One region of the Kosakonia sp. MUSA4 genome, then DNA from elsewhere that is predicted to be linked to it. Evidence: predicted binding sites of a transcription regulator. Region 1 holds the regulator's gene; each other region holds the start of a gene.
The links. The regulator CRP, encoded in region 1, controls carbon source genes, mostly activating them, when cyclic AMP is high. The targets are predictions, from matches to a motif close to ATGTGANNNNNNTCACAT.

Region 2: a site for CRP is predicted at 1,555-1,572, ahead of C0557_RS16425 (maltoporin). Genes of this name have one in related genera too.
Region 3: a site for CRP is predicted at 2,052-2,069, ahead of serA (phosphoglycerate dehydrogenase). Genes of this name have one in related genera too.

The regions. Positions count from the first base shown of each region.
Region 1 is NZ_CP025697.1:4,998,338-5,002,004, reverse strand. Features, by position in the region: gene C0557_RS23895 (YccS/YhfK family putative transporter) at 1-1,310, opposite strand, end outside; gene crp (cAMP-activated global transcriptional regulator CRP) at 1,359-1,991, opposite strand; gene C0557_RS23885 (OsmC family protein) at 2,304-2,708, shown strand; gene C0557_RS23880 (phosphoribulokinase) at 2,738-3,607, opposite strand; gene C0557_RS23875 (YheU family protein) at 3,663-3,667, opposite strand, start outside.
Region 2 is NZ_CP025697.1:3,473,288-3,476,954, forward strand. Features, by position in the region: gene C0557_RS16415 (methyl-accepting chemotaxis protein) at 1-43, opposite strand, end outside; gene C0557_RS16420 (LacI family DNA-binding transcriptional regulator) at 321-1,394, opposite strand; gene C0557_RS16425 (maltoporin) at 1,663-2,928, shown strand; gene C0557_RS16430 (glucose PTS transporter subunit EIIB) at 3,163-3,483, opposite strand; gene C0557_RS16435 (beta-galactosidase) at 3,550-3,667, opposite strand, start outside.
Region 3 is NZ_CP025697.1:4,499,501-4,503,167, forward strand. Features, by position in the region: gene C0557_RS21230 (5-formyltetrahydrofolate cyclo-ligase) at 1-576, shown strand, start outside; gene serA (phosphoglycerate dehydrogenase) at 620-1,852, opposite strand; gene rpiA (ribose-5-phosphate isomerase RpiA) at 2,120-2,779, opposite strand; gene argP (DNA-binding transcriptional regulator ArgP) at 2,944-3,667, shown strand, end outside.

The DNA.
Region 1 (3,667 bases):
AAACCGAGCGGAACATGAAAGTGCAACGTGATCCCGGCGATCACCAGCCCGGCAAGGGTTCCTGCCGCCCGGTGGACAATGCGCACGCGTGTCGCGCCATAACCATTTTGCGTGACAAACATAATCGTCATCATGATCCAGTAGGGCTTCGGCAGATGCAGGGCGCTGCCCATCAGGCTGGCAATACTGAGCATTACGCTGATGCGCGCCGCATTACGCAGCGCGGCGGATTTCAGGGATAAATAGCTTTTCAGCGCCGGGAGCAATGGCAATCGACGCTGCTTCTCCGCCATCAGATCGCGGATGTACAGAGGCCGCTGCGTACGCAGTACGCGGGCGATGCGGCTAAAGTGCCAGGCGCAGAACTGGCCTACCGGATTATCCGGGTGCTGGCGGGCGATTTTTTCCAGCGCGCCGATTTGCTTTTCCATAGTGAAACGCGTCGGATAACGATGGTAGAGAATGTCGTCCGCCAGCACGCGTAAACGGGCGGCGACGGTCTGCGCATTCCAGCGGATAACCTGCTCGGCGTGGGTTTGTTCAACCAGTTTTTGTACTTCTTCCGGCTGGTGCAGGCTGACGGAAATATGCTCCTGCAAATCCAGCGCGACCTGGAAAACGCGCAGCAGGCGTTTGTAGTCGTTATGCTGATTGGCCGCCAGCATATGCAATTGTTGGTAGCACTGGCTTATCATATCCACCGCTTTTTGCTGGCGTGCAAGCAGCGGCGGCAGGGCTTTTTCCGGATCGGCATGCTGCGTCAGCAGGCTGTATTTGGCTTCGCAATAATCAGCCAGTTGCCGGTAGAGCAGGCTTAACGATTCGCGCAGTGGTTGTTCCCGCCACATCCAGAACCAGAACCAGTTAAACAGCCCGTACCATAGTGTGCCCAGCGCGTAAATCAGCAGCGGCTCCCACACCGGCATATTCCCGGCGAGGCTGAGCGTGAAGATGGCGGCAATCAGCGAGGCGGGCAGTAAGCGCCCGTGCAATGCGCTGATCTCAGCCGTGACGCCCAGTAGCAGGGTCAGCATGGTAAAGATCAGCGGCAGCGGAAGATCTTCCGCCAGCAACAATTGCACCGCCAGGCTGCTACCCGCAAACAGACAGCCGCCAATAATCAGGCGCTTAAAGAAACGCTTATGCGGCGTGTCGAGACCGGCAATATTGCAGCAAGCGGGAACGAGTGAGAAAAGCAGGCCCTGTTGCAGATGGCCGACTATCAGGCCAATCGCCACAGGCAGACATAACACCAGCGTTTGTCGCAGTGCGTAGTTGATTTCGGGGTGATAAATCAGCCTGCGCCACATGAGGAGAGAAAAACGGCGCGCCGGATAAACGATGCGCCGTTTTACGGATTAACGTGTTCCGTATACCACGATGGTTTTACCGTGGGCGGAGATCAGGTTCTGATCTTCCAGCATTTTCAGGATGCGGCCGACAGTCTCACGGGAGCAACCAACGATTTGGCCAATCTCCTGGCGAGTAATTTTAATCTGCATGCCGTCCGGGTGAGTCATTGCGTCCGGCTGTTTTGCCAGATTCAGCAGCGTCTGCGCGATACGGCCCGTTACGTCCAGGAACGCCAGGTTGCCGACTTTCTCCGAGGTCACCTGAAGGCGACGCGCCATCTGCGAGGAGAGGCGCATCAGAATATCCGGGTTCACCTGGATAAGCTGACGGAATTTTTTGTAGGAAATTTCGGCGACTTCACAAGCGGTCTTGGCGCGTACCCAGGCACTGCGCTCCTGACCTTCTTCGAACAAGCCCAGTTCACCGATAAAATCACCCTGATTAAGGTAAGAGAGAATCATCTCTTTACCTTCCTCATCCTTGATTAGCACTGCCACTGAGCCTTTAACGATGTAATACAGCGTTTCCGCTTTTTCACCCTGGTGAATCAGCGTGCTCTTCGACGGGTACTTATGAATGTGGCAATGAGACAAGAACCATTCGAGAGTCGGGTCTGTTTGCGGTTTGCCAAGCACCATGCGCGGTTATCCTCTGTTATAAGCTGGCTCCGAAAGCGGGGATGTAGGTTTCAGCCTGCTTCCGGGGTTGCAATCAAAGCTTCTCATGTCCTGAGAAGTGGGCCGTCAGGGTTATCTGCGGCCTCTAATCTACGATGTCATGCATACATGCGTAACATCCATTTATCTTTGTAGCATCCAGATTGTTTTAGCATAGGTTTTCACGCCTGTCTCCTGGTGTCTCGCTTCAGCATGACGCAGGTCGCCTTCCGTTGCGAGTTTTGTTATGTACGCGTAATCTGTGGAGAAAATTACTACTCCGGAGTGAATAAAATGCAGGCACGTGTGAAATGGGTTGAAGGGTTGACCTTCCTGGGTGAGTCCGCATCTGGCCACCAAATTCTGATGGACGGTAATTCCGGGGATAAAGCGCCAAGCCCGATGGAGATGGTGCTGATGGCGGCGGGCGGTTGCAGCGCAATTGACGTCGTTTCCATCCTGCAGAAAGGGCGCCACGACGTGACCGACTGCGAAGTGAAGCTGACTTCCGAGCGCCGTGAAGAAGCGCCGCGTCTGTTTACGCACATCAATCTGCACTTTATCGTCACCGGCAAAGCGCTGAAAGACGCGGCAGTTTCCCGCGCGGTGGATCTGTCGGCGGAAAAATATTGCTCTGTAGCGTTGATGCTGGAGAAGGCCGTGAAGATCACCCACTCCTACGAAGTTATCGAAGCCTGATGCCCTGGCCCGGCAATCGGCTTGCCGGGCTACTTAATCTTTTTCCCTTCCATCAGCCGTTGCACCAGCGGCGTCATAATCAATTCCATCGCCAGCCCCATCTTGCCGCCCGGTACCACCAGTGTATCCATATGGGAAATAAACGAACCTTGCAGCATCGCCAACAGCCACGGGTAATCAATGCCTTGCAAATTCTGGAAGTGAATGACCACAAAGCTTTCATCCAGCGACGGAATGCCTTTTGCGGCGAAAGGGTTAGACGTATCGACCGTCGGCACGCGCTGAAAGTTGATGTGCGTACGGGAAAACTGCGGGGTGATAAAGTTGATGTAATCTTCCATCGAACGAACCACCGAATCCATCACCGCTTCACGGGAGTGTCCGCGTTCGCTGGTATCGCGAATCAGTTTCTGGATCCACTCCAGGTTGACGATCGGCACCACGCCAACCAGTAAATCAACATGGCGCGCCACGTCATTTTGCGGGGTCACTACGCCGCCGTGCAGCCCTTCATAAAACAGCACGTCGGTGGGTTCCGGCAGCGGTTGCCAGGGCGTAAACGTGCCCGGCACCTGATTCCACGGCACCGCTTCATCGTAGGTATGCAGATATTTACGCGTTTGCCCGGTTCCGCTCTGGCCATATTCGCTAAAGGTTTGTTCAAGCAGGCTGAAGTCATTGGCATCCGGGCCAAAGTAACTGATATGCCGCCCAAGATCGCGGGCTTTGCGGATCGCCATATCCATTTCCGGACGGGTAAAGCGATGGAAGCTGTCTCCTTCCACTTCTGCGGCGTGCATATTGAGCTGGGCGAAGATTTTACGGAAGGCGACGCTGGTGGTGGTGGTTCCCGCGCCGCTGGAGCCAGTAACGGCGATGACCGGATGTTTGGCAGACATAGCAACTCCCTGAATAAAACTGTGTTTGCAGTATAGTCAGCCGCCATCTACCCGGTTAAT
Region 2 (3,667 bases), 1.5 Mb from region 1:
GTAAGAGACTGAAAATAAGAAAAGAAAACCGTCGTAATGACATATTTTTACCCTTGTATAAGATAACGACACAACCATCGGCCCCACAAAAAGCGGTGCGGCCTGCGACAATTATCGGCACAAGAGCGTGAATATTTAGGTTAAGGCTAAGAAGATAATTGCGAATAACGCTGACGCAAAACGATTGTCGTGCTTCCCGTATACATCATGCCAGCAACGCCGCCCTGGCATGATGCGTTTTCTGAAACTGACGCCAAAAGCGCAGTAATCGCTGTAAACCGAAGCGCTACCGGCACAATGCCGATGGCGCTTCGTATCGCTTACTTCCACAGCTGATGCGCAATAGCCTGCAATTGCCGGGAGATCTCCTGCAAATTGGTCCCCTGCTCCTGCAACGCGCCGGTTGAATGGCGCACGATAAGTTTTGCAGGCAGCACCGACGAACTGCGCGCCGCATCGTCGTGACCGCTGTCGAGCAGACGGCGTACCGCTTCTTTACCCTGCAAATCGAGATCCAGCGAAACGGTGGTCAGCGACGGATAGAAGAACGAACTTTCATAGGTGCCGTCGTAACCCACCACCGATTTCTCGCCGGGAATGGCAATCTGATGCTGATGGAAGGCGCTCAATACGCCCAGCGCCATCTGATCGTTCCCTACCAACACGGCGGTGAAATTCGGCGTTTCACGCAGCATCTGTAACGCGCCAGCGTAGCCGCTCTGCGCATCCCAGTTCCCATGAAATACCGTTACCGGTTTCAGCCCATAGCTGCTGAGCGTATCGATCCAACTTTTCAGCCGCAGATTCGCCGACACCGATGATTCCGGCCCGGCCAGCAGCGCGATCTCACGGTGGCCCAGTTCGTACAGATGCTTAACGCTGGCGCGGGTGCCATCCGCCGGATTAAACGAAACGTTAAACACGGAACTGTAAGGATCGACATCGAGAAACAAGCAGACAATGTCATCGTTGTCAGAGGCGATGCGCTGGGCCTCTTCGGTTTCCAGCGGCACGTTGATGATCACTTTATCGACCAGTTGCGATTTCAGTTCATTGATGGCGGACTGGATATCTTGATTGACGTTCTCATCGATCATCGAAATCAAGACCTGGTAGCCATCAAGGTTGGCGTAGCGTTTCACCGCCGCCGCCACCTGCGAAGGGGCATGCAGCGCCAGCGAAGTGGTCACCAGCCCAATGGTCTGGCTCTGTTTTCCCACTAACTGCTGCGCCAGCCGGTTTGGTACGTAACGCAATAACTCTATGGATTTCTCCACTTTTAAACGCGTGGTTTCGGATACATTGGCAGATTTGTTGAGTACCCTGGACACGGTCTGGTAGGAGACACCCGCATGGCGGGCTACGTCTTCCAGCGTTGCACTTTTAGACTTCATGGTCCGGTTCCTTATGTTGTTATGCGCCAAGTGTAACAGGGGCTTCCTGAAAAAACGCTCACCACACATTCTCCTGCTTCAATTTCGAAAAATAAGTATCACGCTCACAATAACCAACATTGTGAAGAAATTCGCTATTGGTAACAAAAAAGGCTGATTTATTTGCAGTTAATCACACATTCGCAATCGTTAGTTTGCCTGTTTTTACATTTAGGCATTTTATGACATCGTTTATGTGAACGTAATACAAAAAAATAAGAGGAATGATATGAACACTACGCTACGCACTCTCACTCTTGCGTTAGCCGCTGCGCTGACTTCACCTTCACTGCTGGCTGCGACATCTGTACCGATCGACTTTCACGGCTACCTGCGCGGCGGCGTAGGCGTGTCCGGCGATGGCGGGCAGGTTGAGTGGCAAAAGAACAAGCTGGGACGCCTGGGTAACGAATCCGATACCTACGGCGAACTGGAACTGGGCTCGGAAGTGTATAAAAAAGACGAGGTGAGTTTTTACCTCGACAGCATGGTGAGCATGGTTTCCGATGGCTCTAACGACAACGAAACCACCATTGGCGACGACGCGCAGTTCGGCTTGCGCCAGTTGAATCTGCAAATCAAAGGGCTTATTCCCAACGATCCCAACGCGGTAATCTGGGGCGGTAAACGTTACTACCAGCGCCACGATCTGCACATCATCGATACCAAATACTGGAACATCTCCGGTTCCGGCGCCGGGATTGAAAACTACACCTTCGGCCCTGGCGCAGTCTCGGTGGCCTGGATCCGTGGCGACGCTAACGATGTTGATTACCGCGTTGATAACGATAACGACGTCAACATCAACTACATCGACGTTCGCTATGCGGGCTGGAAGCCGTGGTCAGGCGCGTGGACAGAGTTCGGTATCGACTACGCAATGCCAAATCCGACCAAAAAACAGAAAGAGTACGGCGGATTATACGAAGCGGATGACGGCGTGATGGTGACCGGTGAAATCAGCCAGGATATGTTTGGCGGCTATAACAAACTGGTGCTGCAATACGCCAACAAAGGGCTGGCGCAGAATATGGTGTCGCAGGGCGGCGGTTGGTACGACATGTGGCACTATGTCAACGACGCCAGCGGTTATCGCGTGATTAACACCGGGCTGATTCCGCTTACCGAGAAGTTCTCGCTGAACCACGTGCTGACCTACGGTTCAGCCAACGACATCACGGAATATACCGACAAAACCCGTCTGGTTTCACTGGTTGGCCGCGCGCAGTATCAGCTCACCAATTATGTACGTCTGATCGGTGAAGTTGGCGGTTTCTACCAGAAAGATGACTATAAAAACGGCACCCATTACAAACAGAGCGGCGAAAAATACACCTTCGCGGTGGGTCTGGCGGATGGCCCGGAATTTATGTCACGTCCTGAATTACGCGTATTCGCTTCGTATTTAAATGATTCGGAAGATGGAAAATCATTTGAAGACGGCACCAAAAATAATACCTGGAACTTTGGCGTACAGGTGGAAGCCTGGTGGTAAATACACATCATCCTTCACGTTATATCTTTGTAGGTTGCATCTGTTTACTCCGCTCAATAATTTGAGCAGGAACAGGTTTATCGCCACGATATAACGCGAATGGTAGTGTATATTAATTTACTACCCTCGTTATTTATCTCCGAGAACTGCCAGGTTATTACCTGACAGAATTTATATTGCCATTGCTTTTCTGTTCGTTATTTCGGGATACCCTCACGGGTATCCCATTTTTATTTATGTGCGGGGAGAGAAATGTTCATCGAGTAATTTACGCAGTGCATCTGATTGTTTGCCAAATATAGCATGCACCTGCTGACCCAGAATAATCACCCCCAGCGCGCCTTCATTTTGCAGCGCCTGAGAATCCACAATGGCCAGATCTTTCACCGTCACACGCAAGCGGGTCAGACAGGCATCAACATTTTCAATATTCTCCGCACCGCCAAATGCCTGCGCCAGCCGCTGGATCAGTTGCAGCTCGGCCTCGCTCATGGGCGCTGCCGCAGTATTTTTCGGTTCAGAGAAGTAGTGCAGGAAGGATTTAAGGCTCACCATCATCGGCTCCTGATTATCATTAGATAAAAAAAAGCCTGCCCGAATGGGCAGGCACACAACATCGGCTTACGCCTGGCGGCTAACGACGCGACAATCCCACGGCGTCAACACCAGCGAGCCGCTGACGGTCGCGGCCGACAGACAATCCTGGTAGCCTGGCGGCAGCGTAATCGTCTGTTGCTGG
Region 3 (3,667 bases), 500 kb from region 1:
CCCTCTTCACGACAAGAAATCCGCAAACTTATCCGCCAGCGTCGGCGTGCGCTAAGCAGCGAGCAGCAGGCGCATTTTGCCCAGCAGGCCGCCGCGCGCATGATGGCGTATCCGCCCGTCGTGATGGCGCATACTGTGGCGCTGTTTCTCTCTTTCGACGGTGAACTGGATACCCAGCCATTGATTGAACAGCTCTGGCGCAGCGGAAAACGGGTTTACCTGCCGGTGCTGCACCCGTTTAGCCCGGGCAATCTGCTCTTTCTGCATTACCACCCGCACAGCGAACTGGTGATTAATCGCCTGAAGATTCAGGAACCGAAGCTGGACGTGCGCGATGTCCTGCCGCTTAATCAGTTGGATGTATTGGTTACACCGCTGGTGGCGTTCGACGAACAGGGCCAACGTTTAGGTATGGGTGGCGGTTTTTACGATCGCACACTGCAAAACTGGCGCGCTTACAACTTACAACCCGTGGGTTACGCGCATGACTGTCAGGGTGTTCAGGCCCTGCCGGTGGAAGAGTGGGATATTCCGCTACCCGCGGTAGTCACGCCATCAAAAGTGTGGGAGTGGTAACAGGTTTCCCCCTCCCTTGCGGGAGAGGAAAACACACTACTTATCAGAACAGCAGGCGGGCGCGAATCGTACCGGGAATCGCTTTCATGCTCTGCAACGCTTTTTGCGCGACGTCTTCATCCGCTTCGATATCAACCACCACATAACCCATATACGGCGTTGTTTGCAGGTACTGCGCCGCGATGTTGATATTCTGGCTGGCGAAGATTTGGTTGAGTGCAGTCAGCACGCCAGGACGGTTTTCGTGGATGTGCAGCAAGCGACGGCCACCGTGCATCGGCAAAGAAACTTCCGGGAAGTTAACAGCCGACAGCGTAGAACCGTTGTCAGAATATTTAATCAGTTTACCAGCCACTTCAAGACCGATATTTTCCTGCGCTTCTTGCGTTGAACCGCCGATGTGCGGCGTCAGCAGCACGTTGTCAAATTCGCACAGCGGGGAATCAAACGGGTCGCTGTTGGTGGCGGGTTCCGTCGGGAAGACGTCAATTGCCGCACCGGCCAGATGTTTGCTTTTCAGCGCATCGCACAGCGCCGGAATATCGACCACCGTGCCGCGAGAAGCATTGATCAGTAGCGCGCCCGGCTTCATCAATCTCAGCTCTTCAACGCCAATCATATCTTTGGTTGACGGCGTTTCCGGCACATGCAGACTCACCACATCGCTCATGTTCAGCAAATCGGAAAGATGCTGTACCTGCGTGGCGTTGCCCAGCGGCAGCTTGCTTTCAATATCGTAGAAGAAGACGTGCATCCCCAGCGATTCCGCCAGAATGCCCAACTGCGTACCGATATGGCCATAGCCGATAATGCCAAGCTTTTTACCGCGCGCTTCGTAGGAACCGACCGCCAGTTTGTTCCAGATACCGCGGTGCGCTTTCGCGTTCGCTTCAGGAATACCGCGCATCAGCAGCAACAGTTCGCCAATAACCAGTTCCGCCACGGAACGAGTGTTGGAGAACGGCGCATTGAACACCGGAATACCACGCTTTGCAGCAGCGTCCAGATTCACCTGGTTAGTACCAATACAGAAACAGCCCACCGCGACTAATTTTTCCGCCGCAGCGATAACATCTTCGGTCAGTTGAGTACGGGATCGCAGGCCGATAAAGTGGGCATCACGGATGGACTCTTTAAGCTGCTCAGTGTCCAGCGCGCCTTTGTGGAATTCAATGTTGGTATAACCCGCCGCGCGGAGGCTATCCAGCGCTTTCTGGTGCACCCCTTCGACGAGCAGAAATTTAATCTTGTCTTTCTCCAGTGATACCTTTGCCATTTACCCGACCCTGTTTTTTGTCTTGACTGTGATGTTGTGCGAAATGCAGTTTTCTTCAGTCAACATATCAAAAAAAACTATTGCAGCAATATGAACGTTTGCGTGCACACTCTGAAGAAATGTCATCCAGCGGGAAATGGCAGATAAAAATGCTGGTAAAGCGAGGAATGATGGCAGGTAGTGCATAGCCAGCCGATAAATGTGACACATATCACCAAATTTGCCGATCGCGTTTTTTTACAGGGAGGCGAGCGCCTCCCCGTCAGATCATTTTATGATGGTTTTCACACCGTCGGCGGTGCCGATCAGCGCCACATCCGCGCCACGATTGGCGAATAACCCTACAGTGACTACGCCCGGGATGCTATTGATGCTGTTTTCCAGCGCAATCGGATCGATGATCTCCAGCCCATAAACGTCGAGGATCACGTTGCCGTTATCGGTGACAACATTCTGACGATATTCCGGGCGCCCGCCCAGCTTCACCAGTTGACGCGCAACGGCGCTGCGAGCCATCGGGATAACTTCCACCGGCAGCGGGAATTTCCCCAGGATATCAACCTGCTTGGATGCATCAGCGATACAGATAAATTTATCCGCTACCGAGGCGATAATTTTCTCGCGCGTCAGCGCTGCGCCGCCGCCTTTGATCATCTGCATCTGGCCGTTGATTTCGTCCGCGCCATCAACGTAGATACCCAATTTATCCACTGCATTGAGATCGAACACGGTAATGCCAAGACTTTTCAGTTTCGCGGTGGAGGCATCCGAACTGGAAACCGCGCCTTCGATCTGGCCTTTCATCGTGCCGAGCGCATCAATAAAGTGCGCCGCAGTGGAGCCAGTGCCTACGCCGACAATGGTTCCGGGCTCAACATACTTGAGTGCCGCCCAGCCCACTGCTTTTTTGAGTTCATCCTGCGTCATGGTCGTTCGCCTGTGGTGTGAAATTTCAGGCGCATTATAGACCACCCTTCGCCTAAATGTCCCTGTGACCCGTGTCACATTACGCGACGTCCAATTTCGTCTGATTCTAATAAAAATTTATGTCATAGTGCTGAGTAATCATTTTTCAGGAGATTGGCCGAGCAATGAAACGTCCGGACTACAGAACATTACAGGCGCTTGATGCGGTCATTCGTGAGCGTGGGTTTGAGCGCGCCGCGCAAAAACTGTGTATTACTCAGTCCGCCGTGTCGCAGCGCATAAAACAGCTCGAAAACATGTTCGGCCAGCCATTACTGGTTCGTACTGTTCCGCCGCGTCCCACCGAACAAGGGCAAAAACTGCTGGCGCTGTTGCGTCAGGTCGAGCTGCTGGAAGAAGAGTGGCTGGGCGATGAGCAAACAGGCTCGACGCCGCTGCTGCTGTCGCTGGCGGTCAACGCCGACAGCCTGGCAACCTGGCTGCTGCCTGCGCTGGCACCGGTGCTGGTGGATTCACCCATTCGGCTGAACTTGCAGGTTGAGGATGAAACCCGCACCCAGGAGCGACTGCGTCGCGGCGAGGTGGTTGGTGCGGTCAGTATTCAGCCGCAGGCGCTGCCGAGCTGCCTTGTCGATCAACTTGGTGCGCTGGATTATCTGTTTGTCGGTTCCAGAGAGTTCGCCGAACGCTACTTTCCTAACGGCGTGACCCGTTCCGCGCTGTTAAAAGCTCCGGCGGTAGCGTTCGACCATCTGGATGATATGCATCAGGCATTTTTGCAGCAGTATTTCGATTTACCGCCGGGCAGCGTGCCCTGCCATATCGTGAATTCATCGGAAGCGTTTGTGCAACTGGCGCGCCAGGGCACGACCTGCTGTATGATCCCGC